Regions from separate parts of the Pararhizobium sp. DWP3-4 genome, predicted to be linked through region 3. Evidence: predicted binding sites of a transcription regulator. Region 3 holds the regulator's gene; each other region holds the start of a gene.
The links. The regulator PhoB, encoded in region 3, activates phosphate uptake and scavenging genes when phosphate is short. The targets are predictions, from matches to a motif close to TGTCATNNANCTGTCAT.
Positions count from the first base shown of each region.

Region 1: ACP7E6_RS02780 (DUF47 family protein) is a predicted target of PhoB. The motif match lies at 3,164-3,180, and genes of this name have one in related genera.
Region 2: ACP7E6_RS19680 (alkaline phosphatase) is a predicted target of PhoB. The motif match lies at 4,915-4,931, and genes of this name have one in related genera.
Region 4: ACP7E6_RS04190 (UDP-2,3-diacylglucosamine diphosphatase) is a predicted target of PhoB. The motif match lies at 5,506-5,522, and genes of this name have one in related genera.

Region 1 is NZ_JAFCXF010000001.1:589,373-596,972, reverse strand. Features, by position in the region: gene ACP7E6_RS02790 (putative bifunctional diguanylate cyclase/phosphodiesterase) at 1-1,453, shown strand, start outside; gene ACP7E6_RS02785 (inorganic phosphate transporter) at 1,495-2,496, opposite strand; gene ACP7E6_RS02780 (DUF47 family protein) at 2,496-3,140, opposite strand; gene ligA (NAD-dependent DNA ligase LigA) at 3,247-5,406, opposite strand; gene recN (DNA repair protein RecN) at 5,593-7,266, opposite strand; gene ACP7E6_RS02765 (outer membrane protein assembly factor BamD) at 7,402-7,600, opposite strand, start outside.
Region 2 is NZ_JAFCXF010000007.1:257,369-264,968, reverse strand. Features, by position in the region: gene ACP7E6_RS19705 (NAD-glutamate dehydrogenase) at 1-168, opposite strand, end outside; gene pdxY (pyridoxal kinase PdxY) at 455-1,330, shown strand; gene ACP7E6_RS19695 (carbonic anhydrase) at 1,544-2,185, shown strand; gene ACP7E6_RS19690 (lytic murein transglycosylase) at 2,451-3,272, opposite strand; gene ACP7E6_RS19685 (aspartate-semialdehyde dehydrogenase) at 3,545-4,579, opposite strand; gene ACP7E6_RS19680 (alkaline phosphatase) at 4,987-6,744, shown strand; gene ACP7E6_RS19675 (hypothetical protein) at 7,103-7,567, shown strand; gene ACP7E6_RS19670 (ABC transporter ATP-binding protein) at 7,572-7,600, shown strand, end outside.
Region 3 is NZ_JAFCXF010000002.1:744,225-751,824, forward strand. Features, by position in the region: gene argF (ornithine carbamoyltransferase) at 1-75, opposite strand, end outside; gene ACP7E6_RS08875 (aspartate aminotransferase family protein) at 128-1,321, opposite strand; gene ACP7E6_RS08880 (GcrA family cell cycle regulator) at 1,755-2,288, shown strand; gene ACP7E6_RS08885 (VOC family protein) at 2,302-2,679, shown strand; gene phoB (phosphate regulon transcriptional regulator PhoB) at 2,701-3,384, opposite strand; gene phoU (phosphate signaling complex protein PhoU) at 3,492-4,202, opposite strand; gene pstB (phosphate ABC transporter ATP-binding protein PstB) at 4,281-5,096, opposite strand; gene pstA (phosphate ABC transporter permease PstA) at 5,109-6,431, opposite strand; gene pstC (phosphate ABC transporter permease subunit PstC) at 6,428-7,600, opposite strand, start outside.
Region 4 is NZ_JAFCXF010000001.1:886,455-894,054, reverse strand. Features, by position in the region: gene ACP7E6_RS04215 (MlaD family protein) at 1-128, opposite strand, end outside; gene ACP7E6_RS04210 (ABC transporter ATP-binding protein) at 233-1,048, opposite strand; gene ACP7E6_RS04205 (MlaE family ABC transporter permease) at 1,084-2,226, opposite strand; gene dgcA (N-acetyl-D-Glu racemase DgcA) at 2,367-3,350, shown strand; gene ACP7E6_RS04195 (MFS transporter) at 3,302-4,522, opposite strand; gene ACP7E6_RS04190 (UDP-2,3-diacylglucosamine diphosphatase) at 4,616-5,449, opposite strand; gene ACP7E6_RS04185 (NADP-dependent malic enzyme) at 5,655-7,600, shown strand, end outside.

The sequences.
Region 1 (7,600 bases), on a different contig from region 3:
GACGGTCGAAGTGGTCGCCCGCAAACGCGACCAGACCGAGGTGCCGATCGAAATTTCGCTGTCGCTCTGGAACGACGAGCGCGGCGTCGGCATGGGGGCGGTCATCCGCGACATCACCGACCGGCGCGAGCGAGACGCCAGGCTGCTCAGAATGGCCAATCAGGATACGCTGACGGGCCTCAGCAACCGGCACAGCTTTGAAAACCTGCTGCAGGAGGTGCTGTCTGAAAACCGGGCCGCGACCGTTGCCCTGCTCGATCTCGACGGCTTCAAGGATGTCAACGACAGCCTCGGCCATGCCGTCGGGGACGCATTGCTGCAGGCCGTCGCCGTCCGGCTGCCATCGGTTCTTGCGGCCGATGTCACCGTGGCGCGCTTCGGCGGTGACGAATTCGCGATCCTGTTGCCCGGTGACAGGCCCGCCGATGAAGCGATGGTCACGATCGATGCGGTTCTGACGGCCTTCGAAGGACCGTTCGATGTTGGCGGCAACGTTTTCCAGCTCGCGGCCACCATTGGCATCGCGCTCGCGCCACACCATGGCACCGATGCCGAAGAGCTGCTGGCCAGCGCCGATTTCGCGCTTTACCGGGCAAAGCAGGCCGGTGGCGGCACCATGTTGATGTTTGAGCCCGAGATGCGCAGCGATTCGCTTGCCCGCAGGGCTACACAGGACGAGCTCCTGCGCGCGCTGAAGAACAGCGAACTGGTCTTGTACTATCAGCCGCAGGTCTGCCTGGAAGACGGGCATATCCTGGGCGTGGAAGCGCTGATCCGCTGGCAGCATCCCCAGCATGGCCTGCTCTACCCCGCCTGCTTCCTGCCGGCGGTGGAATCAAGCTCGCTTGCCTTGCCGGTCGGCTGGTGGGTTCTGCGCGAAGCCTGCCGCCAGGCGGCGGCATGGCGGGCAAGCGGCCTGCCGCCCATCAAGGTCAGCGTCAATCTCTTCGCAGCCCAGTATCGCGCCGCCACCCTTGTCCAGCATGTCACAAACGCGCTCGCCGAGCACAATCTCCCCCCGTGCGCGCTTGGCCTGGAGGTCACGGAAACGATCGCACTCCTCAACGACGACAACGCTCTTGCAGCCGTGCACCACCTGCGCGATCTCGGCGTGGGCATCGCGTTCGACGATTTTGGTACTGGCTTTGCGTCCCTGAGTTCGCTGCAACGGTTTCCGCTGACGACACTGAAGATCGACCGGTCATTCATCAGCGAGATGACGGAAAACCCGCATGATGCGGCCATCACCAGGGCAATGTTGATGATGAGCAACGAACTCGGGCTGGAAACGATCGCCGAAGGCATCGAGACCGAGGAACAGGAGATCAGCTTGCGGCTGCTTGGGTGCAAGGCCGGTCAAGGTTATCGCTACGGCAAGGCGCTGCCACCGGATCAGACCGCCATGCTCCTTGCTCAAGGCTTCACCGGTCAAATCACCGGCAGGATGCACTGAAGCGCGGCGCGATCTTCTGGATTCTAGCCGCGCTTCAGATGTTAAAGCAGTCCTGCAGCAAAATAGAACAGCGCGGAGATCAGCGCCGCCGCCGGCAGTGTGACTACCCAGGCAATCAAGATATTGCCCGCCAGCCCCCAGCGCACCGCCGAGACACGCCGGGCCGCGCCAACCCCGATAATGGCGCCGGTAATGGTATGCGTGGTCGAGACGGGAATGCCCAGCCATGTGGCGGCAAAAAGCGTGATGGCGCCGCCGGTTTCCGCACAAAAACCCTGCATCGGATTGAGCTTGGTGATCTTCGAACCCATCGTGTGGACGATACGCCAGCCGCCGAACAAGGTGCCGAGCGCCATGGCCGACTGGCAGGTGATGACCACCCAGAACGGCACGTAGAACGTGTCGCCGAGATAGCCCTGGCTGAACAGCAGAACGGCGATAATGCCCATGGTCTTCTGCGCGTCGTTGCCGCCATGACCAAGCGAGTAGAGCGAGGCCGAAATGAACTGCAGGCCGCGAAAGCTGCGATCGACGGCAAACGGCGTCCGGCGAAGGCAGACCCAGGAAACGATCAGCACGAGCAGCAGCGCCAGCATGAAACCGATCATCGGCGACATGAAGATGGCAGCCACGGTTTTCAGAAGGCCGGAGAGAACGATCGCATCGCCGCCGGTCTTGGCAAGGCCAGCACCAACCAATCCGCCGACCAGCGCGTGCGACGAGCTTGACGGAATGCCGAAAATCCAGGTGACGATATTCCAGATGATCGCCCCCATCAGGGCGGCGAAGATCACCTGCGGCGTAACGATGGACGGGTCGATGATGCCGGTTCCCAGCGTCTCGGCAACATGCAGGCCGAAGAACAGGAAAGCGATAAAATTGAAGAATGCCGCCCACATGACGGCATATTGCGGCCGCAGAACCCGCGTCGAAACGATCGTGGCGATCGAATTGGCGGCGTCGTGCAGGCCGTTGAGAAAATCGAAGAACAGCGCGACGCCGATCAGGGCGATGAGCAACGGTAAAGCGAGTGTCGCGTCCATCAGACGTTCTCGATCAGGATGCCGCTGATTTCATTGACGACGTCCTCGAAGCGATCGACGACCTTCTCAAGTTCGCCGTAGATCTCGCTGCCGATGATGTAGGCCATCGAATTGGAGGCACCGTGACGGCGGAACAGGTCCTTGAGACCTTCGTCGTGCAGCTGGTCGGAACGTTCCTCGAGCCGGTTGACCTCTTCGGCAATGGCGGTCAGGCGCGGCACGTTGGCGCCGATCCGATCAAGCAGCGGGATCGCTTCCGCGACCAGCTTGGCGGAATCGGCGATCAGAACGCCCATTTCGCGCATGCCCGGGTCAAAGCTCGTCTGCTCGAACAGGCGGATGGTCTTGACCGTCTTGTGCATCATGTCGATGGCATCATCCATCGATTGGATCAGGTCCTTGATGTCACCGCGATCGAACGGCGTGATGAAGCTGAGGCGGACCGCAAGCATGACATCGCGGGTGATTGCGTCCGCCTGATCTTCAAGGGCCACGATCCTGTCGCAATGGGCATCAAGGTCACCCTCGCCGGCCAGCAATGCTTTCAAAGCATCGGCCGCGCTGACGACGGTGCGCGAGTGCGATTCGAAAAGCTCGAAGAACTTGTCCTCGCGCGGCAAGAGCTTGCGAAACCAACCCAGCATTGTTCATCCACCTATCTTCGCGTTGTCACGAAACTGTCACAAATCTGGCAGCCGTCATAGAGAAGACAGGGGAACGGGGAAAGCTCTTAAGGCAAAGGAATGGGTATTACCCACCGATTAGGACAAACCAGCCGTCCTCATCGGTGGTTTCGACGCCGAGTTCGCGGGCCTTTTCAAGTTTCGAGCCGGCGCCGGGGCCTGCGACCAGAAGATCGGTCTTTTTCGACACGGAGCCCGCGACCTTGGCGCCCAGCCGTTCGGCCATGGCTTTGGCTTCGTCGCGCGTCATCTTTTCCAGCGATCCGGTGAAAACGACGGTCTTGCCGGCGACCGGGCTCGAGCTTGCAACCGGCGCTTCGGCATCCTGCGGCGTCACCTCCTCCAAGAGGCGCGACACCACATCCATGTTGCGCGGTTCCTTGAAGAACTCGACGATCGCGCGGGCAACGACATCGCCGATACCGTCTATCGTATTCAGGTCGCTCCAAGCTTCCGAGGCGATATCACTGGCGGCCTTCATCGCATCCGCGAACGCCGCATAGCTGCCATAGGAGCGCGCCAAAAGCTTCGCCGTGGTTTCGCCGACATGGCGGATGCCAAGCGCATAGATCAGCCGGTGCAATGCCACCTGGCGCCGGTCATTGATCGCGTCATAAAGCTTGCGGACACTGACCCTGCCGAACCCGTCGATATTTTCGAGCTTGGTCAGCGCCGAGGCGTTCTGCCGCTTTTCCAGCGTGAAGATGTCGGGCGCGGTCTTGATCGACAGTGCCGGATCGTCGGCCTCGAAGAAGAAACCGATCTGCTTCGAGCCCAGTCCCTCGATGTCGAAAGCATTGCGCGAGACGAAGTGCTTCAGATGCTCGACCGCTTGCGCACGGCAGACGAACCCGCCGGTGCAGCGTGTGACGGAATCGAGCTTGCCGGTCTTTTCGTTTCTCTCGCGCACGGCATGGCTGCCGCAGACCGGACACATCTTCGGAAACTGATACCGCTCAGCCGTCGCCGAGCGCTTCTCCATCACCACATCCAGCACCTGCGGGATAACATCCCCTGCTCGCTGGACGATGACGGTATCGCCGATACGGATATCGTGATCCTCTTCGCGGATGCGCTCGCCGCCATTGCCGATGCCTTCGATATAATCAGCATTGTGCAGCGTCGCATTGGTCACGACCACACCGCCGACAGTCACCGGTGTCAACCGCGCCACCGGCGTCAGGGCACCGGTGCGGCCCACCTGAATGTCGATATTTTCGACAGTGGTGAACGCCTGCTCGGCCGGAAACTTGTGGGCCGTTGCCCAGCGCGGCGAGCGCGAGCGAAAGCCGAGGCGCTGCTGCAGGTCCAGCCGGTCGACTTTGTAGACGACGCCGTCGATATCGTAGTCGAGATCGGGGCGTTTCAGCCCGATGTCATTATAGTGTTCGAGAATAGCCTCGATCGAAGACAGACGTTGCGTCAGCGGATTGACCGGGAACCCCCAGCGCTTGAATACCGCGACCATCCCGGACTGAGTATCGGCCGGCATCTCGGAAATCTCACCCCAGGCATAGGCGAAGAATTTCAGCTTGCGGCTGGCAGTGACCGTTGGATCGAGTTGACGCAGCGATCCGGCCGCCGTGTTGCGCGGGTTGACATAGGTCTGCCTGCCCTCTGCCACCATCTGCTCGTTGAGTGCCAGAAAGTCGCTCTTGCCCATGTAGACTTCACCGCGAACCTCGACGATCGCAGGCGCATCGGCTGGCAGGGTCTGCGGGATTTCCTTGATGGTGCGGATATTGGCGGTGACGTTTTCCCCCGTCGTGCCGTCGCCACGCGTCGCGGCGCTGATCAGCCTGCCGTTCTCATAGCGCAGCGACATCGACAGGCCGTCGATCTTCGGCTCTGCCGTAAAGGCAATCGAATTGTCGGGCAGCAGGCCGAGAAACCGGTAGACGCTACCGATAAAGTCCCGCACGTCCTCGTCGGAAAACACGTTGTCGAGCGACAGCATCGGCCGGGCATGGGTGATCTGCTGGAAGATGCCGGATGGCGCTGCACCGACCTTGCGCGACGGGCTATCGGAGCGGACCAACTCCGGAAAACGCGCCTCGATCTCCTCGTTTCGCCGCTTCAGCGCATCATAGTCCGCATCCGAGATCTCCGGTGCATCCTTGCCGTGATAGAGCCCGTCGTGATGGGCCAGTTCGCCAGCCAGCCGTTCCAGCTCGATAACCGCATCTTCAAGCGTCAAATCTTCAACGGCAGTGGATACGGTCGACATGCGGAAACTCCTGATTTGAGAGTCGTTTTAGAGAATTTTCGCAGAATGGGAAGATGGTGAAAACCACCTCCCCTTGAGGGGGAGGTCGCGCGGAACGCGCGGGTGGGGTGATCGTTAGGTGAGCACAAAGGATCACCCCACCCCGGCACTCCGTGCCGACCCTCCCCCTCAAGGGGAGGGTAAAAACTACACGTTCCCCGCCAACAGCCGCGCTGCAGCCGCCCTCGCCTCGTCGGTCACCGAGGCGCCGGCCAGCATGCGGGCAATCTCTTCGGTGCGGGCCTTGTCGTCCATGCGGGCGACGCGGGTGGAGATCGTTTCGGCCTTTTCCGCCGAAGGTCCCTTGGAAATCAAAAGATGCGTTGCGGCACGCGCTGCCACCTGCGGCGCGTGGGTAACGGAAAGAACCTGCACGGTTTTCGACAGCCGCTTCAGCCGCTGGCCGATGGCATCGGCGACCGCGCCACCGACGCCGGTGTCGATTTCGTCGAAAACCAGCGTCGGGGCCGAACCGCGATCGGCGAGCGCCACCTTCAGCGCCAGCAGAAAGCGCGATAGCTCGCCGCCGGACGCCACCTTCATGATCGGCCCGGGCCGGGTACCCGGATTGGTCTGGACGTGGAATTCGATCACATCGATGCCTTCGGCAGCCGCCGCATCCTGATTGGTGGTGACTTCCACCATGAAACGGGCGCGTTCGAGCTTCAACGCCGGAAGCTCTGCCATGACAGCGTCAGACAGTGCCGTTGCCGTATTGTGGCGCTTGGCGGAGAGTGCCGCCGCCGCGGCATCAAAAGCGCCCTTGGTCAGGCCGAGTTGGGTTTGCAGCTGTTTCAGCTTTTCTTCGCCCTCATCGAGATCGGCGAGATCGGAGATCATCCGGACGGCAAGCGCTGGCAGCGTCGTCACCGGTACGGAATATTTGCGGGCGGCGGCGCGCAGCGCAAACAGCCGCTCCTCGACCCGCTCAAGTTCCTTCGGATCATATTCGGTTTTCCGCAGCGCCGCCTCGACAGCCATCTGGGCGTCGGAAAGCTGGTTGAGTGCAGCATCCAGCAGTTCGACGGTCTCTTCGAGAAGCCCCGGCGCTTCGTGGCTCTTGCGCTCCAACCTGCGCACCATCGAAGCGATCAGAGGCACAGGCGAGCCATTGCCGTTGAGGAATTCGCTTGCTTCGTTGATATCGACGGCAATACGCTCGGCCTTCATCATCCGCGAGCGGCGCTCGGCCAGATCGTCCTCCTCGCCATCCTGTGGTGACAGGGCTTCCAGTTCCTCGACGGAAGAGCGCAGATAATCGGCCTCGCGGGCAGCGGCTTCCACCTTGTCACGGTGCTTTTTCAGCGTCCGCTCGGCATCCTTCCAGATGCGGTAGAGGCCGGCGACGGACTGCGCCTCCTCGGCCAAACCGCCGAAGGCATCGAGAAGGGTGCGATGGGCGTGGGTATCGACAAGGGCGCGGTCGTCGTGCTGGCCGTGAATCTCGACCAGCAGCTGGCCTGCCTGGCGCATCAGCTGCACGGAAACCGGCTGGTCGTTGACATAGGCTTTGGTGCGACCATCGGCCGATTGCACCCGGCGGAAGATCAGCTCGCCATCATCGTCGATGCCGTTTTCGCGGATGAGAAGCCGGGCCGGATGGCTCATGCCGACATCGAAGACCGCCGTCACCTGCCCCTTGTCGCCGCCGTGGCGAACCAGCGAACCATCGCCCCGGCCGCCAAGCGCCAGCGACAGGCTATCGAGAAGAATGGATTTCCCTGCCCCGGTTTCGCCTGTGAGCACGGACAGTCCGGCATCGAAGGACAGATCAAGCCGTTCGATCAGGACGATATCGCGGATCGAAATCTGTGAGAGCATCCCGGTTCAAATCTCTTCGCCTTGGGTCCTGATCTAAAGCGCAGCGCGATTCCTCAGATTCGCTCCATGCGCTTTAGGTCTTTGACTGCGCATATCGTTACCGTAAAACCGCTGCGCGCTTTTCCGCGACATGCGCTAGGCGCCCAAAAGCTTCTTGCCTGCGCGCGAAATCCACGAATTGCCATTTTCACGCGGCTCAAGACCACCGCTCTGCAGCAGCTTGTAGCTGTCGGCATACCATTGGCTGTCAGGATAGTTGCGTCCCAGAACAGCCGCTGCGGTCTGCGCCTCGGCGGTGATGCCCATGGCGAAATAGGTTTCCACCAGGCGCGCC
Region 2 (7,600 bases), on a different contig from region 3:
ATGCGCTGCCGTCAAAGCCAGCATGGTGGGCGTATAGGCGTCGAGATCGTCATGGCTGGCACGGCGAAACAGGATCTCCGGAGCGAGCATTTTCACCCCCAGCAGCTTGCCGGCTTCGCTCACCGCTTCGAAATGACGGTCTTTTTTCGGATTGTATTTGGTGCCCATGACGTATCTCCCCGCAATCACCATTTTGGCCAAACCTAACAGAAGAATTGTCCATGGCGATTGTTTTTGTGGCTATTTTTCGGTCAGATTGATCCAATTCGGAATGGTTTTATGAAATTTTCGGGAAGAATTGGCCGATTTTCGAATTCAATCGGTTGTATTTGCATATTTCTTTGTTCTCATGAACGAGCCGGAAATGTGTCCTTTCGATCTTTTGGCAGTCGCAGTTGACAGCGGCATGACTGTCGGGCGATCTGGGCAGCTCGAAACAGCGGAAAATCGCAAAATGTCTGAGCCTGCCCCCGGCGCCGTCATCGTCATTTCCAGCCATGTGATTCGCGGGTCCGTGGGCAATCGCGCTGCCGTCTTTGCGCTAGAGACGCTGGGTTATCCGGTCTGGGCCTTGCCGACGGTGATCCTGCCCTGGCATCCCGGCCATGGCCCCTCGACGCGAGTGACGGTCGGCCCTGATGATTTCGACAGGTTGATCGACGATCTGATCCGCGCCCCGTGGACGGGAGAGGTGCGGGCTGTTCTCTCCGGTTATCTCGGTGCCGCCCATCAGGCGGACGGTGTGGCGCGGCTGGTCGAGGCTTTGCGGGCGAAGAATCCGGACCTGTTTTATGCCTGCGACCCGGTAATGGGCGATGTCGGCGGGCTGTACGTGCCTGAGGCCACGGCGATCGCGATGCGCGACCGGTTGCTGCCATTGGCCTCGCTTGCCACGCCAAACCGGTTCGAGCTGGCCTGGCTCTGCGGCGCCGAGCTTGAGACGAACACCGCCATTCTGGAAGCGGCCCTGTCGCTCGGGCCGTCGCGCATGCTGGTGACATCTGCCATCCCGATGATGAATGGCGGCACCGGTAATCTCTATCTGTCCGGCAATCATGCGCTGCTGGCCGAGCATCGGCTGATCGACAATCCGCCGAACGGGACTGGCGACCTCTTGGCGGCCTTGTTCGTTGCCCGGCTTCTGGAAGGCTTGAACGAGGAGCGCGCCTTGCAGCTGGCAACCGCCAGCGTCTTCGAGATCATCGCGCGCACGGGCAAGCGCGGTGCCGATGAGTTGACGCTCGAGCGGGACGCGTCCAGTCTTGCGACGCCGATGGCGATGGTTCAGATGCGCCGGTTGCTGCATCCCGGTCAGAAACGGCGCTCCTGATATCGTTCGGCCGATCTACCCTCTTGCCAGCCCATGCCTTGAGCGAATAAACCGTTTTTCACCCACGCAAACCAAACGGAGAATTTCGGATGTAACCGGCGGCGCGGGCTGCCGTAATTTGCCTGTGTGCGGCGCACAAAGATGGTATGTGCTGCAGAGCCGACATGCGAATGTACATCTCAATTGTCTAAATAATTGGAGTGATCAAGCATCATGCAGCGTTTCCCGGACTATTTGCTGAACGGCTACAACAATTTCATGAGCGGCCGCTTCAGCGAGCAGCAGCAGCGCTACAAGGCCTTGGCCGAAACCGGTCAGCAGCCGAAGACCATGGTCATTGCCTGTTGTGACAGCCGCGCGGCGCCGGAAACCATCTTCGACAGCGGCCCCGGCGAATTGTTTGTGGTGCGCAACGTCGCCAACATGATGCCGCCTTACGAGCCGGACGGCCAGTATCACTCGACATCGGCGGCTCTCGAGTTCGCCGTGCAGGTGTTGAAGGTCAGCGATATCGTCGTCATGGGCCATGGCCGCTGCGGGGGCATCAAGGCAGCACTCGATCTCGATGCCGAACCGCTGTCACCCGGCGATTTCATCGGCCGCTGGATGAACCTCCTGAAGCCCGCTGCCGAGCAGATCCACAACAACGAATTGATGACTGCGGCCGAGCGCCAGCGGGCGCTGGAGCGGGTCTCCATCCGCAACTCGATCGCCAACCTGCGGACCTTCCCGTGCGTCAAAATCCTCGAGCAGCGCGGCAAGCTTCAGCTGCACGGCGCCTGGTTCGACATTTCGACCGGCGAACTGTGGGTCATGGATAGCAAGACCGGTGATTTTGCCCGGCCCGGCATGTGATTTTTCTACCTTTGCCCGGTGCCTCTCCACACTCCGTCATTCCCGGCTCGACCCGAGAATCTGGTTATGTCGATGTGGGAACCCTCGGTGAGGGCATGACCTTTGCGCCGTTGCGCCGCTGATGGATCCTCGGATCAAGCCCCGGGGGTGACGAAGCGTGGAGCGGCGCATCGTTCCAAAAAGCCGCCTTCTCCCACCTCATGAAAACAAAAAATCCGCAGCCCGTTTCCGGACTGCGGATACATTCATCCCGTGGACGGCTTGATCAGCCGCCGTCGATTTCGGCGCCGATGATGGCGATTGCCTGCTGGTAGACGCTGGCGGCATTCCAGCCCTGGATCGCGCCGAAATTGGCCTGACCCTGCTGATAGCCGGCGCCGGCGCTCCAGCCATGGCCGCGCAGGAAGTTGGCGGTCGAGGCAAGCGCGTCCGCCTTGGAGCGAACCATGTCGATATGGCCGCTACCGTCGCCATCGACGCCGAATTTCAGCACATTGGCCGGCAGGAACTGCGTCTGGCCGATTTCGCCATGGGCTGCGCCGCGTGCGTCAGGGCTGAGGTCGCCGCGCTGCACAAGCGTCAGGGCCGCATAGAGCTGGTCGGTGAAAAAGTCGGAACGGCGGCAGTCAAACGACAGTGTCGAGACGGCTGAAAGCGTGTGTTCCTTGCCCATGAAACCGCCGAAGCCGGTTTCCATGCCCCAGATCGCGATGATCGGGCCAGCCGGAACACCGTAGCGCTTTTCGATGGAACTGAAGAGAGCGGCGTTCTGCGCCTTCATCTTCTTGCCGCGCGAAATGATCGTCTGGCCGCCACGCTTCTGCATGAACTGGCTCAGCGACAGCTTGAAACTCTTCTGGCCCCGGTCGGCACGGATCGTTGCCTTGTTGTAGGTGACGTTGGCGAAGGCCTTGTTCAGCACCGCCGGGCTGATGCCGCGGCCTGCGGCTTCGCCCTTGAAGTCCTCGACCCAGGCGTCGAAGCCTGCCGATGTGTTGCTGCATTGTGCAGCCGCTGCCACTGACGGCAGAATTGCTGCCGCAATCATCGCCGTGAAACCTGCCAGTACGCACTTTGCCTTGCGCATGAAATACCCCGTATTGCCCGAATCCAAAATTTATGACCGCAAAATGCCAGTCTTTGCGGTTTCTGTCACGACGTTGCTACAGTATTGAGAGGCCGCGTTTCACGTGAATCCTCCTTTTGACTGTGAAAAAACGTCACAGTTGCCTTTTTACAAAGAAACCCCGCATCCCGTTAACGGATCATGCGAGGCTTTTCACCCAATCGCGACGATAGAAACCAAAGGCTGGTCGCATCTCGATCGGGTATAATCGGATAAAACTTTATATTTTCTAATCAAGCAGCCTGTTTCTTGGCCTTGATCAGGCCGCGATTGACGAGGAGCTCGGCAATCTGGATGGCGTTGAGGGCAGCCCCCTTGCGCAGGTTGTCGGAAACCACCCAGATATTCAGGCCGTTCTCGACGGTTGCGTCCTCGCGGATGCGCGAAATATAGGTCGCATCTTCGCCGGCGCTTTCGTAAGGCGTGATGTAGCCGCCGTTTTCATGCTTGTCGATGACGATGCAGCCGGGCGCTTCGCGCAGGATGTCGCGGGCTTGGTCGGCGGTGATCTCGTTTTCGAATTCGATATTGATCGCTTCCGAATGACCGATGAACACCGGAACGCGCACGGCCGTGCAGGTCAGCTTGATCTTCGGATCGAGGATCTTCTTGGTTTCGGCCATCACCTTCCACTCTTCCTTCGTGTAGCCGTCTTCCATGAACACATCGATGTGCGGGATGACGTTGAAGGCGATGCGCTTGGTGAACTTCTTGCTTTCCATCGGATCGGCGACGAAGACGGCGCGGGTCTGGTTGAACAGCTCGTCCATGCCGTCCTTGCCGGCGCCGGAGACCGACTGGTAGGTGGAGACGACGACGCGCTTGATCTTGGCAAAGTCATGCAACGGCTTCAGCGCCACGACGAGCTGGGCGGTCGAGCAATTCGGGTTGGCGATGATGTTGCGCTTGGTGAATTGGGTGATGGCGTCGGGGTTGACTTCCGGAACCACCAGCGGCACGTCCTGATCGTAGCGCCAGGCCGAGGAGTTGTCGATGACGACGCAGCCCTGCGCGCCGATCTTCGGCGACCACTTCAGCGATACGGCGCCGCCGGCCGACATCAGGCAAATGTCGGTGTCGGAAAAATCGTAATTTTCGAGGTTCTTGACCTTCAGCGTCTTGTCGCCGAAGGACACTTCGGTGCCCTGGCTGCGGGCCGAGGCCAGCGCCACGACTTCGTCTGCCGGAAAACCCCGTTCTTCGAGGATGTTCAGCATCTCGCGGCCGACATTTCCGGTCGCGCCGGCAATAGCAATCTTGAAACCCATTGTCTTTGCTCTCTTTCTGTCTCTCCACGGGGCTTTGGGGGAAACCCGCCGGCCAAAGGCGCGGGTTTCAGGTCCCCGGCCGTGCCGGGGAGAGAGCGGTGGCCAGAGACGTCAGACGGTTTTCGTCGTCGTTTTGGCCGTTGTTTTGGAAGATATCGAGAAAGAACGAACCCGCCCGGCAGCAAATGCCGGGGCGATCAGCGCAGCGATGGCGTAACCAAAACGGTGCATGGTGGGTCCTTTTCCGCTGCTGCTCATACGCGGTTTTGGCGCGGAGTCAACAGGCAAGCAAGAAATGACGGTCGGCAAGGCACGCCGTCAAAACGTTACGGAAGTGTCATGCCGTTGTCATCGCGGGTGCCTATTGCGGGCCGTCAGCTCGAAAGCAAACCAAAAAGGGGTTTTCCATGCGTATGCTTCTGTCGGCGCTTGCCGCCACGACAATCCTCGCTGGTGCCGCACAGGCCACCACCGTTTATCCGCTGGATCGTGCCACGATTCTCGCTGGCTCGCCCTTCGATTTCAAGGTCGAGTTCAAGTCCGCCGTCAAGCCGGAAGACGTCAAGATCACCGTCAATGGCCAGGATTACAAGACGGTTCTGGGCAAGCAAGCCGAATTCGTCGCCGAAGAAAAAGGCAAGGACGACAAGGTCCTCGGCTCTGCCCTGATTGCCCGTGATCTCGTTCTGCCGACCGAAGGCGCCTATACGATCGAAGTGACCGCCGGCTCCGAATCGAAGTCGGTGACCTGGGACGTCTACAATACCGGCGAAACCCAGAAGGCCAAGAACATCATCTTCCTGCTCGGCGACGGCCTGTCCGTGGCCCATCGCACCGGCGCCCGCATCATGTCGAAGGGCATGACCGAAGGTAAGGCCAACGGCCGCCTCAACATGGATGACCTCGACCATATGGCTTTCGTCGGCACGTCATCGACCGAAGCGATCGCCACCGACAGTGCGAACACCATGTCGGCCTACATGACCGGCCATAAGACCGCCGTCAACGCGCTGGGTGTCTATGCCGACCGTACGCCCGACAGCTTCGATGACCCGAAGGTCGAAACCATCGCCGAAGCCATCCGCCGCCAGACGAAGAAGTCGATCGGTATCGTCTCGACTGCGGAAATCGAAGACGCGACGCCGGCTGCCGTCGTCGCCCATACCCGCAAGCGCGGCGACAAGGAGCAGATCGTCGGCATGATGTTCGACGTCAAGCCGGATGTCATCCTCGGCGGTGGTTCGGCCTATTTCCTCGGCAAGGACGTTCCGGGCTCCAAGCGCAAGGACGACAAGGACTATATCAAGCTGTTCCACGACGCCGGCTACACGCTCGCAACCGACAAATCCGAGCTTCAGACCGCAACCGGCACCAACACAGGCAAGATCCTCGGCCTCTTCCACACCGGCAACATGGATACGGCGCTGGACCGTGAGTTCCTGAAAAAAGGCACGGTCGAAAAATTCCCGAACCAGCCCGGCCTGGTCGATATGACCAAGGCGGCGCTCGGGGAATTGTCGAAGAACGAGGAAGGCTTCTTCCTGATGGTCGAAGGCGCCAATATCGACAAGATGTCCCATCCGCTGGATTGGGATCGCGCGCTGGTCGAAACCATCGAATTCGACAAGGCGGTCGGCGTTGCCCGCGAGTTCGCCGCAACCCATCCCGACACGCTGATCGTCGTCACCGGCGACCATGCCCACGGCGTTTCGATCATTGGCACCATCGATGATGAAAAGCCCGGCACCGAGATGCGCGAAAAGGTCGGCACCTACGCCGAAGCCGGATTCCCGAACTATACCGACGAAAACAAGGACGGTTATCCGGACAAGGTCGACGTCACTCGTCGCCTGTTCCTCAGCGCCAACAACGGCCCGGATCACTACGAGACCTTCCGTCCGAAGCTCGATGGTCCGTTCGTTCCGGCAATCCAGAACGAGAAGAAGGAATATATCGCCAACGAAGCCTACAAGGATGTTCCCGGTGCCGTCTTCGTGCAGGGTAACATTCCCAAGAGCGGCGATAGCGGCGTGCATTCGGTCGATGATGTCGTCCTGCAGGCAGCCGGTCCGGGTGCCGAGGGCTTCAAGGGGTATATGGAAGAAAGCGACATCTACCGCGTTCTCGCCGATACCCTGGCTCTTGGCGTCAAGCAGACAAACTGATCCATAATCGCGTCCGGCGGGCTGGTGAGACAGCCCGCCGTCAGGTGACTGAGGACCGACTTTGATGCGGTTGTTGGTGGGTGATACTGATACTCAACCGTCGTCATTCCTGTGCTCGTCACAGGAATCCAGTCAGCCCAAGTCTTTGGGCTGAAAGAGTCTTTTGACCCGACAGACGTCGGGTCACTGGATCCCCGCCACAAGGGCGAGGATGACGGGTTTGGAGAGCGCCCAATGCGAAAAATCCCCTGGAGAGGAATTGGGCTCTCATTACGACCGTTACCGAATGATAAGAATGGACTTCGTTAGCCGGGTTTCCGTTTCCCGGCCTGATATCATAAGTTAAGGTGGACGCCCGATGACCGGTCCCTTTGCGAGAACCACGCGCCGCGATGCGCTACGCCTCTTGGCCAGTCTGCCTTTGCTGGCGGCTGTGCGTCCGGCCGCAGCCGCCGTTCCGTCTCTGTCGTTCGATGAGCTCTACAGCAAGTTCGGCGTTCTCGGGCTGGAGTTCTCCGAAAAGGTGAAGTCGCTCGCCGGTCAGGACATCACCATCAAGGGTTTTATGGCACCGCCGCTGAAGGCCGAGGCCGCATTCTTCGTGCTGACCGAAATTCCCATGTCGCTCTGCCCGTTCTGTTCCTCGGACGCCGACTGGCCGGACAATATCGTCGTCGTCTATCTCGGTGAAAAGCAGACATTCGTGCAGCCGTCGCAGACGATCGAGGCGCGCGGGGTTCTCGAATTCGGGTCATGGACCGATCCCGAAACCGGTTTTGTCAGCCTGCTACGGCTGCGCAATGCCGAATACGCGTCGGTCTAACACCATGCTTTCGCTCGATCTCAATTCCGTGTC
Region 3 (7,600 bases):
GGCGTCCTCGATGATCGACCGCAAGTCGGTTGTCGTCATGGCAGAAAGATCGAGAAAATGTCTGGTACCGGCCATTCTATTCAAAGTCCTGTGTTTTTTCAGCGTGTTGGCGAAGCGTCGTTCAGGCCTATGCCTGTCGTCGCTCCGTTGTCAGCTGTTCGGCGGCGCGTTCAAGCCGCGCCAGGCCTTCACGGGCTTCTTCCGCCGTCGTCACCAGCGGCGGCAGCAGGCGTATGACATTCTCGCCCGCTGGCACCGCCAGCAGTCTTTCGGCGCGGATGGCCTTCAGCAGATCGGCAGACGGCACCTTGGCCTTGATGCCGAGCATCAGGCCTTCGCCGCGGATTTCCTCGATGACATCGGGGAAACGATCGGCCAGCGAGGCAAGCCCTTGGCGGAAGACCAGCGAGACATCGCGGACGTTCTGCAGGAAATCGTCGGCAAGGATGACATCGAGAACGGCATTGCCGACGGCCATGGCCAGCGGATTGCCGCCATAGGTCGAGCCATGGGTGCCGGCGACCATGCCGGACGCCGCGTCCTCGGTCGCAAGGCAGGCACCGAGCGGGAAACCGCCGCCGATGCCCTTGGCGACCGCCATGATGTCCGGGGTGACGCCAGCCCATTCATGCGCAAACAGCTTGCCGGTCCGGCCGACGCCGCTCTGGACCTCGTCGAGGATGAGCAGCAGGCCGTATTCGTCGCAAAGGGCACGCAATTCCTGCATGAATTCCTTCGGTACCGTGCGGATACCGCCCTCGCCCTGGATCGGCTCGATCAGGATCGCAGCGGTCTCTTCGCTGATGGCAGCCTTCAGGGCGCCCATGTCGCCGAATGGCACCTGATAGAAGCCCGGCGCCTTCGGGCCGAAGCCTTCCAAGTACTTTGCCTGCCCACCGGCGGCGATGGTCGCCAGCGTGCGGCCGTGGAAGGCGCCTTCGAACGTGATGATGTGAAACTTTTCCGGCTGGCCCTTGGAAAAATGATAGCGCCGCGCCGTCTTGATGGCGCATTCCAGCGCTTCTGCACCGGAATTGGTGAAAAACACCTTGTCGGCGAACGTCGCTTCCGTCAGCCGGCGGCTGAGGCTTTCCTGGCCGGGAACTTCATAAAGGTTGGAGAGGTGCCAGACCTTGTCTGCCTGCTCCTTCAATGCCGACACAAGATGCGGATGTGCGTGCCCCAGCGAATTAACCGCCACACCGCCAGCAAAATCGAGATATCGGGTACCGTCCTCGGCGATCAGCCAGACGCCTTCGCCGCGCTCGAAGCGCAGGGGCGCGCGTGCATATGTGTCATAAAGCGGCGTGGCATCGGCCATGGCGCATGTCTCCTCAAACCATCACGGCAATTGTACAATCGGCGTCGTCGACAGGGCTGTGACCAACCCGCAAAAAATCAAAATGCCGCCTTTCGGCGGCAGGGGCACTATCTTCACTTCGCACTGCGATGTCAACAAAAGCCCATGATTTCCGGCAATTCACGGCTATACAACGGACGCAATTTTTTTAGCCGGATACCCTTGCAAAAATGCCACGCATCGCAAGCAAGTTGGGGAAAACTCAGAAATCGATTCGGTGAGATTCCCCGGACTCTTGTCAGAGAGTCCCCCGGGCTCTACGTTAAGAAACAATTACTAGAACGCATGCGGCGGACCTAGTCACCAAAAGTGTTATCGCGTTTCAGCCTCGGATCACATCCAGGGCTCGGTGGAGGATTCGACCATCACCAACGCTGGGAATGGAGACAAGACCATGAATTGGACTGACGAGCGGGTCGAAAAACTCAAGAAATTGTGGGCCGAAGGCTTGAGCGCGAGCCAGATCGCTGCACAGCTCGGCGGCGTCAGCCGTAACGCCGTCATCGGCAAGGTCCACCGTCTCTGCCTGCCGGGCCGCGCCAAGGCCGGCGGCAGCACTGCAACGGCACGTGCAAAACGTCCAGCACCGTCCGCTGCGCCGCGTGCACCGACTTACACAGCGTCGCGCATGACCGCCACCCGCACAGTGACCCGCACCGCCGGTGCAACCGTCATGAAGGAAGAAGTGGAAATCGGCGCGAGCGAGGATCAGGAAGCAGCACCGGCCGGCAATAACGTTGTCGTTCCAATGTCGCGCCGCCTGGTCCTGACCGAGCTTACCGACCGCACCTGCAAGTGGCCGATCGGCGATCCGATGAAGGACGAGTTCCACTTCTGCGGCAACGATTCCCCGGACACATCGCCCTACTGCACATTCCACGCCAAGCTTGCCTACCAGCCGTCCGGCGAGCGTCGCCGGGCCCGCTGAGGCCGGATCGGCCGTGCGTTTCGTCAATCCCATCCCGTTCGTGCGGGATATTGGCATCTCGAAGACTTTCTATTGCGAGATACTGGGATTGGTGATCAGCCGAGACTTCGGCAATTTCATCATGTTTGAAACGGGATTTGCCATCCATGACGGCAAATCCCTGGAAACGACGATCTGGGGACATTCGTCAGTCATTCCCGAGCCCTATGGCCGCCAAAATATCCTGCTCTATTTCGAACACGATAAATTGGATGCGCTTTTCGAGCGCATTGCCGGCGATGTAAACCTCATCCACCCCATCGAGACGCAAGCCTGGGGGCAGAGGGTCTTCCGCCTTTATGATCCGGATGGTCACGCCATAGAGATTGGCGAACCGCTCGGCAGTGTCTGACGGTTCTTCCCTGTACGGCGCTCAGCTTTCGAGCGAATAGCCGGCGCCGCGCACGGTGCGGATCACGTCCTGCATGTTGGAAAAGTTCAGCGCCTTGCGCAGGCGTCCGACATGGACGTCCACGGTGCGCTCATCGACATAGATGTCGTGGCCCCAGACGCCGTCCAGAAGCTGCGAGCGCGAAAAGACACGGCCGGGCGAGGCCATGAAGAATTCCAGCAGGCGGAACTCGGTCGGTCCGAGACGAACTTCGCGGGTCTTGCGATGGACGCGATGGGTTTCGCGGTCGAGTTCGATATCGCCGCATTTCAGCAGCGTTGACAGCACTTCGGGCTTGGCCCGGCGCAGCATCGCTTTGACCCGCGCCATCAGTTCGGGCGTCGAGAACGGCTTGACCACATAGTCGTCGGCGCCGGTGGCGAGCCCGCGAACACGTTCGCTTTCCTCGCCGCGTGCCGTCAGCATAATGATCGGCAGGCGCTCTGTCTCGGAGCGCTGGCGCAGCCGGCGGCACAGTTCGATGCCGGAAACCCCCGGCAGCATCCAATCGAGGATCAGGAGATCGGGAAGGCGTTCCTGCAGGCGCATTTCCGCCTCGTCGCCACGATTGATCGTATCGACTTCAAACCCTTCGGCCTCAAGATTGTATCGGAGGAGGACGCTGAGCGCCTCTTCATCTTCAACGACGGCAATTCTTGGCAACATTCAGTTCAGCTCCTTGGCGCCCGGCCGGATGGCCGAAGGCTTGCCGAGCGGCTCCAGCGGTCGCTCGCGCAATCAGTGCGTAAGAATTTACTTACTTTATCGCGTGATCAGTTACCGATCGCGCCGACCGTGTTGGCCGTATCGTCCTTCGGTCGCTCGCCGACAGGCTGCGCGCCGGTCGCCATATAATAGATGGTTTCGGCGATGTTGGTGGCGTGGTCGCCGATGCGCTCGATGTTCTTGGCGCAGAACAAGAGATGCGTGCAAGGCGTGATGTTGCGCGGATCTTCCATCATGTAGGTCAACAGTTCACGGAAAAGCGACGTGTAGATCGCATCGATCTCGTTGTCGCGTTCGCGGATGCTGTTGGCCTTTTCCGGCGAACGCGACGCATAGACGTCGAGCACTTCCTTGAGCTGAACGAGCGCAAGCTCGGCCAGATGCTCGAGGCCGCGGGCCAGCTGACGCGGCAGGCTGGCGGTCGATACGGCGATGACCCGCTTGGCGTTGTTCTTGCCGAGATCGCCGACCCGCTCGAGATCGGCGGCAATGCGGATCGATCCCATGATTTCGCGCAGGTCGGCAGCCATCGGCTGGCGCTTGGCGATGGTGACGATTGCTTTTTCGCCGATCTGGCGCTCGGCCTCATCGAGAATGGCGTCGTCGGAAATGACCTTCTGGGCAAGCGCCAAGTCGGAATTGACCAGCGCGCGCACGGATTCGGCCACCATCTGTTCGGCCAGGCCGCCCATCTCGGAGATACGCCGGGTCAGGTACTTCAGATCTTCGTCGTAGACGGAAGCAATGTGCGTAGACATGATTGTTTTTCCTTGCGATCACAATCCGGGTTGGAAGGCCACCACCCTGCCCTCATGACAGGGTGGCAAGCTAAGTCCTCAGCCGAAGCGGCCCATGATGTAGTCCTGGGTCCGCTGGTCGTCCGGATTGGTGAACATCTTGTCGGTGTCGTTTTCCTCGACGAGATTGCCGAGGTGGAACATGGCGGTGCGCTGCGAAACGCGGGCGGCCTGCTGCATCGAGTGCGTGACGATGACAATCGTGTAGTTCGTGCGCAGTTCATGGATCAGTTCCTCGACCTTGGCGGTCGCGATCGGATCCAGCGCCGAGCACGGCTCGTCCATCAGGATGACTTCCGGGCTGACGGCAACGGCGCGGGCAATGCACAGACGCTGCTGCTGACCACCGGAAAGGCCGGTGCCGGATTCATGCAGGCGATCCTTCACCTCGTTCCAGAGGCCGGCCTTCTGCAGGCTTGACTCGACGATCTGATCGAGTTCGGCCTTGGTGCGGGCGAGACCGTGGATCTTCGGACCGTAGGTGACGTTTTCATAGATCGACTTCGGGAACGGGTTGGGCTTCTGGAAGACCATGCCGACGCGGGCACGAAGTTCCACCACGTCGATGCTCGGGTCGTAGATGTCGCCGTCATCGAGGGTGATCTTGCCGGTAACGCGGCAGCTGTCGATGGTGTCGTTCATGCGGTTGAGCGTCCGCAGGAATGTCGACTTGCCGCAGCCCGACGGGCCGATCAGCGCGGTGACGGTGTTTTCGCGAACATTGAGGTTCACATCGAAAAGCGCACGCTTCTCGCCGTAATAAACCGAAACGTCCTTTCCGATCATCTTGAAGGGAACAGTGTTCATTTTCTGGTCCAGCGCCTTTTCAACTGCTGCTTCTGACATCATGTTCATGTTTCTACCTCACTACCAGCGCCGCTCAAAGCGACGCCGCAACAGGATTGCGCCAAGGTTCATGACGACGAGGAAGATCAAGAGGATCATGATCGCACCCGAAGTCCGTTCGACAAATGCACGTTCGGCTTCGTTGGCCCACATGTAGATCTGGACCGGCAGAGCAGTGGACGGGTCCATCGGCGAGCCCGGATAATCGACGACGAAGGCCACCATGCCGATCAGGAGCAGCGGCGCGGTTTCGCCGAGCGCATGCGCCAGACCGATGATGGTGCCTGTCAGGACGCCCGGCATGGCGAGCGGCAGGACGTGGTGGAAGATCGTCTGCATCTTGGAAGCGCCAAGACCCAAAGCTGCCGAGCGGATCGATGGCGGAACCGCCTTCAGGGCTGCACGGGTGGCGATAATGATCGTTGGAAGCGTCATCAATGTCAGCACCAGACCACCGACGACGGCAGCCGAACGGGGCATGCCGGCGAAGTTGATGAAGATCGACAGGCCAAGCAGACCGTAGACGATGGACGGAACGGCCGCGAGGTTGTTGATGTTGACCTCGATGAGATCGGTCAGACGGTTCTTCGGTGCGAACTCTTCCAGATAGATCGATGCTGCAACGCCGATCGGGAGGGCAAGCACCAGGACGATCAGCATCATATAGAGCGAACCGAGAGCGGCGACCCCGATACCGGCAGCTTCAGGACGGCTCGATGCACCATAGGTGAACAGGCCCGTATTGAACTGCTTGGCCATCGCGCCGGTTTCGGTCAGCTTTTTCATCCATTCGAGCTGCTGATCCTTCACCTTGCGGTTGGCTTCGGCAACGGTCAGGTCGATCTGGCCCTTGTTGGCGCTGTCGATATTGCCTTCCGCCAGAAGGGAAACATTGGCGGTCGTGCCGATGATGGCCGGATTGGCAACAACCAGATCGCGCAGCTGGGTGCGGGCACTGGCCGAAACCATGTCCGTCGCCTGCTTGACGAGCGGCTTGTTGGCCGGATCGATGCCAAGCGCTTTCACCAGCGCGTCACGCACCAGAAGAGGATAGTTCGCCGTCATCAGCTTGGCAGGATTGGCGCCCCGCTCGTTCTTCGGATCGACGATCTGTTCCGAAAACTCGATCGGCAGGGTGATCGCCGTCTGCTGGAAAGCCGTGTAGCCCTTGGAGACGACGGTCCACAGCAGAACGAACAGAAAGAACAGGCCGATCAGGATGGCGGTCAAGCCGTAAGCCTTGAAGCGGCGTTCGGCGGCATAGCGCTTCTTGATGCCGATATCGCGTCTTGTCTGCGCCGGGCGCACGAAGGCGGACTGTACGGAGGATGTCATGTCGGTCATTCGTACTGTTCCCGATACTTGCGCACAATATAGAGTGCATAGATGTTGAGGCAGAGCGTGATGGCAAACAGCGTGATGCCGAGAGCGAACGCCACCAGCGTCTGTGGCGAGTTGAACTCAAGGTCGCCTGTCAGCTGATTGACGATCTTGACGGTGACCGTGGTCATCGCCTCGAACGGGTTGAGCTGCATGCGGGCGGCAACACCGGCAGCCAGCACCACGATCATGGTTTCACCGACAGCACGCGAGGCCGTCAGCAGCAGGGCACCGACGATGCCGGGAAGTGCTGCCGGGAGGATGACGCGCTTGATGGTCTCAGAACGGGTGGCGCCGAGGCCAAGCGAACCATCGCGCAGTGAACGCGGAACCTGCGTGATGATATCGTCCGACAGCGACGACACGAACGGGATCAGCATGATGCCCATGACGAGACCAGCGGTGAGAACGCTCTGTGCCTGGATGAAATTGACGTAGTTTCCAGTCACCAGTCCATTCAGCTGGGCGGATATATCGCGCAGGAAAGGCCCGACCGTCACCAGCGCGAAGAAGCCGTAGACGATAGTCGGAATGCCGGCGAGAATTTCCAGCAGCGGCTTGGCAATGCCACGCACGACAGGCCTTGCATATTCCGCCATGTAGATGGCGGCAAACAGGCCGACCGGCACGGCAAAGAGCATGGCGACGAAAGCGATGTAGAGCGTGCCGGCCAAAAGCGGCAGCAGACCGAACTGCCCTTCCGTGCCACCGCTACCAGCGGCCGAAAAGCGCGGGTCCCAGACCGTGCCGAAGAAGAACGCGCTGGGGGACACAGACTGGAAGAAGCGGATGGCTTCCGACAGCATCGAGCCGACAATGCCGACCGTTGTCAGGATCGCGATGGAAGAGGCAACAAGCAGTGCGCCCAGCATGACACGTTCGACGCGGTTTCTAGCCCGGAACGGGGCGCTGATGCCGCGAATGGCGAAAACGGCGCCGGCAATGGCGATGATCAACACGACGGCGCTCATCACCCACCGGCTGCCATCCCTGAGCGAATTGTAGTGCTGCGCCGCTTCAACCATGTAGGGCTCGCCGGCATTTGCCATCGGAACGCCCTTGGCAGCCAGCGCATCCCGAAGATTGCTGGAGCCGCTGGTGACAGTCGCAAGCTCATCGCTGTTCAGCAGCTT
Region 4 (7,600 bases), on a different contig from region 3:
CTGATGACCAGCTCCGCCATTTCGCCGCTTCGGCCATATTGAGACATCCAGTAGACAAAGCCGAAGGCCGCGAAGATGACCGCGATCGTGAAAAATCCGACGATGGCGTAATTGGCTTTTGTTTCCATTGCTACCGGTACCCTTGGGGGACGCCGCCAATGCGGCTCCTTGCTTCAATTAATCAGTCGGCTTCAGTCAAGCATTCGTACAACGTCTCAATCATGCAGCGCTGTCAGGAAGCCTTCTTGTCATCCTCGCGCACGATTGAACGCGCCCGCTTGCCCTGGAAGTAGGACGTCACCCACTCGTCGTCGCAGGCCAGCATGTCCTCGATCGTGCCTTCGACCAGAACCTTTTTCTTGCCAAGCACTGCAATCCGGTCACAGACCGAAAACAGGCTGTCGAGGTCGTGAGTCACCATATACACGGTCAACCCAAGGGTGTCGCGCAGTTTGGCGATCAGGTTATCGAACTCGGCTGCCCCGATCGGGTCGAGCCCCGAGGTCGGCTCGTCGAGAAAGACGAGGTCGGGATCGAGCGCCAACGCCCGGGCCAGAGCAGCGCGCTTGATCATGCCGCCGGAGAGTTCGGAGGGGAATTTGTCGGCCGCTTCCGGCGCCAGCCCCACCATGTCGATCTTCAGCCGTGCCAGCTCATCCATCAGCTCCTGCGGCAGATTGAGATATTCCCGCATCGGTACCTGGATGTTTTCCTTGACCGTCAGCGCCGAAAACAGCGCGCCATGCTGGAACAGAACGCCAAGACGCATATCGAGTTCCATGCGCTCCTCTTCGCTCACCGCATCATATTCGACGCCGAGAATCTCGATCGAGCCGGACCGGCGCGGCAAGAGGCGCAACACGGTCCGCATCAGAACCGACTTGCCGGTGCCGGACGCGCCGACGAAACCGAGAATTTCGCCGCGATAAATATCGAGGTTCAGTTTGTCGAGGACGATATTCGAACCGAAACCGACGGTCAGATCCTTCACCGACAGGATGACCTCCGTGCCGTTTTCGCCGGCTTGCCTGGGCACGTCTGCAGTCATGTCTTCCCTCGGATCCACCGGCAAAACCTCTTCCATCAGAAATTGATCGCCGCATAGAAGATCGCAAACAGGCCATCGACGAGAATGACCACGAAGATCGACTTCACCACCGATTGCGTCACGTGTTTGCCGAGCGATTCGGCACTGCCACCGACTTTCAAGCCTTCGACAGCGGCCACGACACCGATGATCAGCGCCATGAATGGCGCCTTGATCATGCCAGCCAGTACGGAGGAAAAATCCACCGCCTCCTGCAACCGTGCCAGGAACGTCGCGAAGGTGATCCCGGAATAGCTCCAGGTGACGACAGCTGCCCCTGTGAGAGCAGCGAAATTGGCGATGATCGTCAGGAGCGGCAGCGCAATGGTGAGCGCGACGAGCCTTGGAAACACCAGAACGCCGATCGGGCTCAGCCCCATCACCTTCAGCGCATCGATTTCCTCGCGCATTTTCATCGAGCCGATTTCGGCCGTGATCGCACTACCGGAACGGCCGGCGATCATGATCGCGGTCAGCAGCACGCCAATTTCGCGCAGCTGCAGAATGCCGACCAGATCGACGACGAAAAGCTCGGCGCCGAAATAGCGCAGCTGGAACGCCCCCTGCTGGGCAATGATCGCACCGATGAGGAACGACATCAAAAGGATGATCGGCACTGCCTGGACGCCCATGCGGTCGATCTGGCTGACGATCGCCGCCGGCGACAGGCCGCTATGGCGGCCAAGCTTCAGCTGCGCGCCACGCACGGCCGATCCGAGAATGAACATCGCCGCAACGGTGTCTTCCCAGGCGGAGACCACCGAATTGCCGATAGGGGTAAAAATGCGAATGAAAAGCGAGCCGGGTTTCTTCTCTTCGGTGGCTGATTCCGGCAGCATTTCCGGCAGGGCATTCATCAGTTCGAGATAACGCGGCTTGTCGCTCGTCAGCTTCACCTCGCCGATCTGCGTCATGAAGCGGCGAATAACCCATGCGCCAGCCGTATCCATGGCGGTGACTTCGCTCAGATCGACCTCGGCGGGGTCGCCGCCCTTTGCGGCGAACGCATCCAGCTTCGGCGTCGCCAAGTGAATGGAGACGCTGCGCCAATCGCCGCTGAAACGATAAGCCCGGTTGCTGCCATCGTCAGCTTCTGCGAGCTGCACGTCGGTGTCGGTTTTCTCTTGGGAACGCGTCACGTCTGTTGGGTCTTCCGGAGATGGCTGCATTTGATAAAACGTCAGCGACTCATAGCCGCTTGAGCCCGGTCTGTCACCGATGGAAACGTTTCTGGACCAAACGGTTGGCCGCTGCGATATCGATGCCACAGGAGAACACCATGACCCGTTTGATGCAAACCGCTGTCGAACACTTCCCGATCGCCGGCAGTTTCACGATTTCGCGCGGCAGCAAGACCACCGCCTCCGTGGTCACCTGCCATATTTCGGAGGGCGTTTTTGCCGGCATGGGCGAATGTGTGCCCTATGCACGCTACGGCGAAACCATCGACAGCGTGCTGGCGGAAATCGAAACCATCCGGCCGCGGATCGAGGCGGGCATTGACCGCAACGAACTCCGGCAAACCATGAAGGCCGGTGCCGCACGCAATGCCGTCGATTGCGCGCTCTGGGATCTTGATGCGAAGAAAGCCGGCGCGCGCGCTTTTACCCTGGCAGGACTTGCCGACCCGGCGCCGCTCACCACTGCCTACACGATTTTGCTTGGCGAACCGGAAGCCATGGCGGCGCAGACCGCGCAACATGCCCATCGGGCGCTCCTGAAGATCAAGGTCGGAACCGCCGACGACGCCTCGCGCATTCGCGCCGTACGGGCAGCAGCCCCTGACAGCGCTATCATTCTGGATGCCAATGAAGGATGGACGGAGGTCAATCTTGCCTATCATTTTGATGTCTGCGCCGAATCAGGCGTCGCGCTGATCGAACAGCCCCTGCCCGCCGGAGATGACGCCCTGCTTGCATCCGTTCACCGCCCGGTGCCGGTCTGCGCCGATGAAAGCGTCCACAAGACCGAAGATCTGCCGAAGCTCGTGGGGCTCTACGATGCCGTCAATATCAAGCTCGACAAGACCGGTGGCCTCACAGAGGCCTTGCGCATGCGCGATGCGGCGCGGGCGCTGAACCTCAAGATCATGGTTGGCTGCATGGTCGGCACGTCGCTCGGCATGGCGCCGGCTGTGCTTTTGGCGCAGGGCGCCGATTTCGTCGATCTCGACGGACCGCTGCTTTTGGCCCGCGACCGCGAGCCCGGCCTGCGCTACGCCGATTCGCTGGTCTTTCCGCCCCTTCCTGCCCTCTGGGGCTGAAGGTACCAGGCGGCAAAGGCAGAACAGCAACCGATGAAGGCAACGACGGACATCGAATAGAATCCGTGGACGCCGAACCAGGTATAAAAATAACCAGATGTGAAGGTAAAGATCGCCGAGAATACGCCGGTGTAGAAGAAATACAGTCCCTGTGCCGAGGACTCCTGCTCTTCGGGAACCCGCTGCACAAGAATGTTCTGCATGCCCGTATGCATGATCGCATAGGTGAACGCGTGGAAACATTGCAAGGCGAAATAGCCACCGAAGCCGAGGTCCATCGGAAAGATGATCCAGCGCACGACGGCAAGCACGCAGCCTGAAAAGATCATCGTCCACAGGCTGAACCGCCGGATGATCATCTTGGCGCAGAAGAACATGAGAACTTCGGCAGCGACCCCGGCGCTCCACAACAGGCCGATCTCGGTGCCGGTAAACCCGATATGCTGCCAGTAGATCGCCGAGAAGGCGAACAGCATCGCGTGGCTGCCGTTGACCAGCGTCACGCCGATCAAAAGCAGTTGCAAATCGAGTTTGCGCAACGCCTTCGGCGGCGGTTCCGTCAGCGTCGTCAAGGTCGATGGCCGGCGCGGTTTTCCGACGCGCGGCGCGATGAAGGTCAAGAGAATCATCAGGATGAAACCGCCGGCCATCGCAGGCAGCACCATCGAGCCGCCATACCACCCGACCATCACGCCGCCCAGCATCGTTGCCCCGATGAAGGCGACGGATCCCCAGACGCGCATGGTCGCATAATCGTAGCCCCAGCGGCGCACGCCGGTCAGCGCGATCGCCTCGACGATCGGCACATAGGGCGCATAGACGCCGCCCTGCACGGCATAGATGATCAGCACGAACCAGAAGCTATGGGATACGAACAGCGCCAGCGCCGTCAGTAGCGACAGGACGGCCGACCAGATCAGAACCTCGGCGCGCTCGCCGATCCTGTCCGCCAAAAGCCCGACAAGAGGCGCCGTGATGACGCGCACGAACATCGGCAAGGCAAGGATGATGCCGATTTCGAAATCGCTCAGCGACAAGGTACTCAGCCAGACCGGAAAATACGGCATGGCAAAACCGTTGACGACGAGAGGCGCGCAGAAGAGCAAGGCGATGCGCGGCACGAAATAGCGCGGCGCTTCCTCGTGAAAGGGAGGCGGAGATGAGGGAATCATGGAAGGACCTGACAGTTGCGTCCATGATTTATCACGACGCCCGAGAACAGCGCCAGCGGCTAGTTTTCCCTACTCTCGCAGATACCTGCGGTTTTATGCCGCCTGTTGCGAAAGAGCCCGTGCCATCATCATTTCCACTTCGGCCGTGTCTTCGCGAACCGCAGGCACGTTGCTCAATTCCCGCCAGGTGATCAGCTCCATGGTCCCGTCATGGTGCTCGGCTATCGCGGTGCAGCTTTCCACCCAGTCGCCGGTATTGATGTAGCGGATGCCGCCGATATCCTCGATCACAGCGTGATGGATATGGCCGCAGATGACGCCGTCGGCCTTTTCGCGGCGCGCCTCGTCGGCGACCACACGCTGAAATTCGCCGATGAAATTGACCGCGTGCTTGACCTGCTGCTTCGCCCAGGCCGAAAACGACCAGTAGGGCATGCCGAGACGGCGGCGGATGGCGGCAAGCCCGATATTGATGACGATCGCTGTGTCATAGGCCCAATCGCCGAGATAGGCGAGCAGGCGGGCATTGCGCACCACCACGTCGAATTCGTCACCATGCAGCACCAGATATTTACGGCCGTCCGCCGCCTCGTGCATGTGGCGCTGGGCGACCTCGATGCCGCCGAAATGCACGCCCGGGAAATCCCGCATGAACTCGTCGTGATTGCCGGGAATGTAGATGATGCGGCTGCCCTTGCGCGCCTTGCGCAACAGCTTCTGGACGACATCGTTGCACGATTGCGGCCAGTACCAGCTGCGCTTCAGCCGCCATCCATCGACGATATCGCCGACGAGGATGATCGTCTCCGCCTCGGTGGCCCGCAGGAAATCGAGGAGGTAGTCGGTCTTTGCGGCTTTCGATCCCAGATGAACGTCGGAAATGAACAGGGTCCTGAAACGCCGCGGTTCTTGCTCTTTCTCGGTCATCTTGCCTCGCAACGGTCTATCGTGCCTCTCTTCTAAGCCTTCAAAAACAGACTCTTGTTTCAGGAGCATGACAGCCTGTGGAACCACCGGTAACGCCGGAGAAACACCTGTTCCTGAAAACCAGGGATAAACGCCCGTTTCGAAACTGTACGGAGCCGCCTTTTCATGCAAAAAGAGCCGCGACGAATAGGTAGGGAATACGAATATGAGCACCGGCGACAAGGCCAAGACCCCAGCGGCTCCTGCAAGCGGCGACCTCGATGAACAGGCGCTGTTCTTCCACCGCTATCCACGCCCAGGAAAGCTCGAGATCCAGCCGACCAAACCGCTCGGCAACCAGCGCGACCTGGCGCTTGCCTATTCTCCGGGCGTCGCAGCCCCCTGCCTTGCCATTCGCGACGATCCCTCGACCGCCGCCGACTATACCGCCCGCGCCAATCTGGTCGCGGTGGTGTCGAACGGCACGGCGGTCCTCGGTCTTGGCAATATCGGTCCGCTCGCCTCCAAGCCGGTGATGGAAGGCAAGGCCGTCCTGTTCAAGAAATTCGCCGGCATCGATGTTTTCGACATCGAGATCGATGCGCCCGAAATCGACCAGATGGTCAATGTCATTTCGGCCCTTGAGCCGACCTTCGGCGGCATCAATCTGGAAGACATCAAGGCGCCGGAATGTTTCGAGGTCGAACGCCGGTTGCGCGAGAAGATGGATATTCCGGTCTTCCATGACGACCAGCATGGAACCGCGATCATCGTTGCCGCCGCCATTCTGAATGGGCTCGAACTGGCCGGCAAGGACATCGCCAAGGCGAAGATCGTCACGTCCGGTGCAGGTGCTGCGGCGCTTGCCTGCCTCAATCTCCTGGTGACGCTCGGCGCCCGGCGCGAAAACATCTGGGTCCACGATCTCGAAGGTCTCGTCTATACCGGCCGCGAAGTGCTGATGGACGAGTGGAAGTCGATCTATGCTCAGGACAGCGCCAACCGTGTCCTGGCCGACAGCATTGCCGGCGCCGACGTCTTCCTCGGCCTTTCGGCTGCCGGCGTCTTGAAGCCGGAGCTTCTGGTGCAGATGGCGGAAAAGCCGCTGATCATGGCGCTTGCCAACCCCAATCCAGAGATCATGCCGGAACTGGCGCGTGCGGCCCGGCCGGACGCGATGATCTGCACCGGCCGGTCGGACTTCCCCAATCAGGTCAACAACGTCCTGTGTTTCCCCTACATCTTCCGCGGCGCGCTCGATTGCGGTGCCCGCACGATCAACGAGGAAATGAAGATGGCGGCCGTGCGGGCCATCGCAGCCCTTGCCCGCGAAGAGCCGTCCGACGTTGCCGCCCGGGCCTATTCCGGCGAAACGCCAGTGTTCGGCCCGGATTACCTGATCCCCTCGCCGTTCGATCAGCGCCTGATCCTGCGCATCGCGCCGGCCGTCGCCAAGGCAGCCGCCGACAGCGGCGTCGCCAACCGGCCGATTGCCGATTTCGACGCCTATCTCGACCAGCTCAACCGCTTCGTCTTCCGCTCCGGCTTCATCATGAAACCGATCTTCGCCGCCGCCAAGAATGCCCAGAAGAACCGGGTGATCTTTTCGGAAGGCGAGGACGAGCGCGTCCTGCGTGCCGCCCAGGTGCTGCTCGAAGACGGCACGGCCCGGCCGATCCTGATCGGCCGCCCGCATATCATCGAGACCCGCCTCAAACGCTACGGCCTGCGCATTCGTCCGGACGTCGATTTCGAGGTGGTCAATCCGGAAGGCGATCCGCGCTTCCGCGACTATGTCGACGATTATTTTGCGCTGGTCGGCCGCCTCGGCGTCATTCCGGAAGCAGCCCGCACCATCGTGCGTACCAACCAGACCGTCATCGGCGCGCTTGCCGTGCGCCGTGGCGAAGCGGATGCGCTGATCTGCGGTGTCGAAGGCCGCTACAGCGCTCATCTCCGCGCCGTTTCCCAGATCATCGGCAAACGCGAGGGCGTGCTCGACTTCTCGGCACTCAGCCTGCTGATCTCGCAGCGCGGCGCCACCTTCCTCACCGACACCTACGTGACCTTCGATCCGACGGCCGAGGAGATCGCCCAGAAGACTGTGATGGCCGCCCAGGAAATCCGCCGCTTCGGCATTACCCCACGCGCGGCTCTCGTATCGCATTCCAA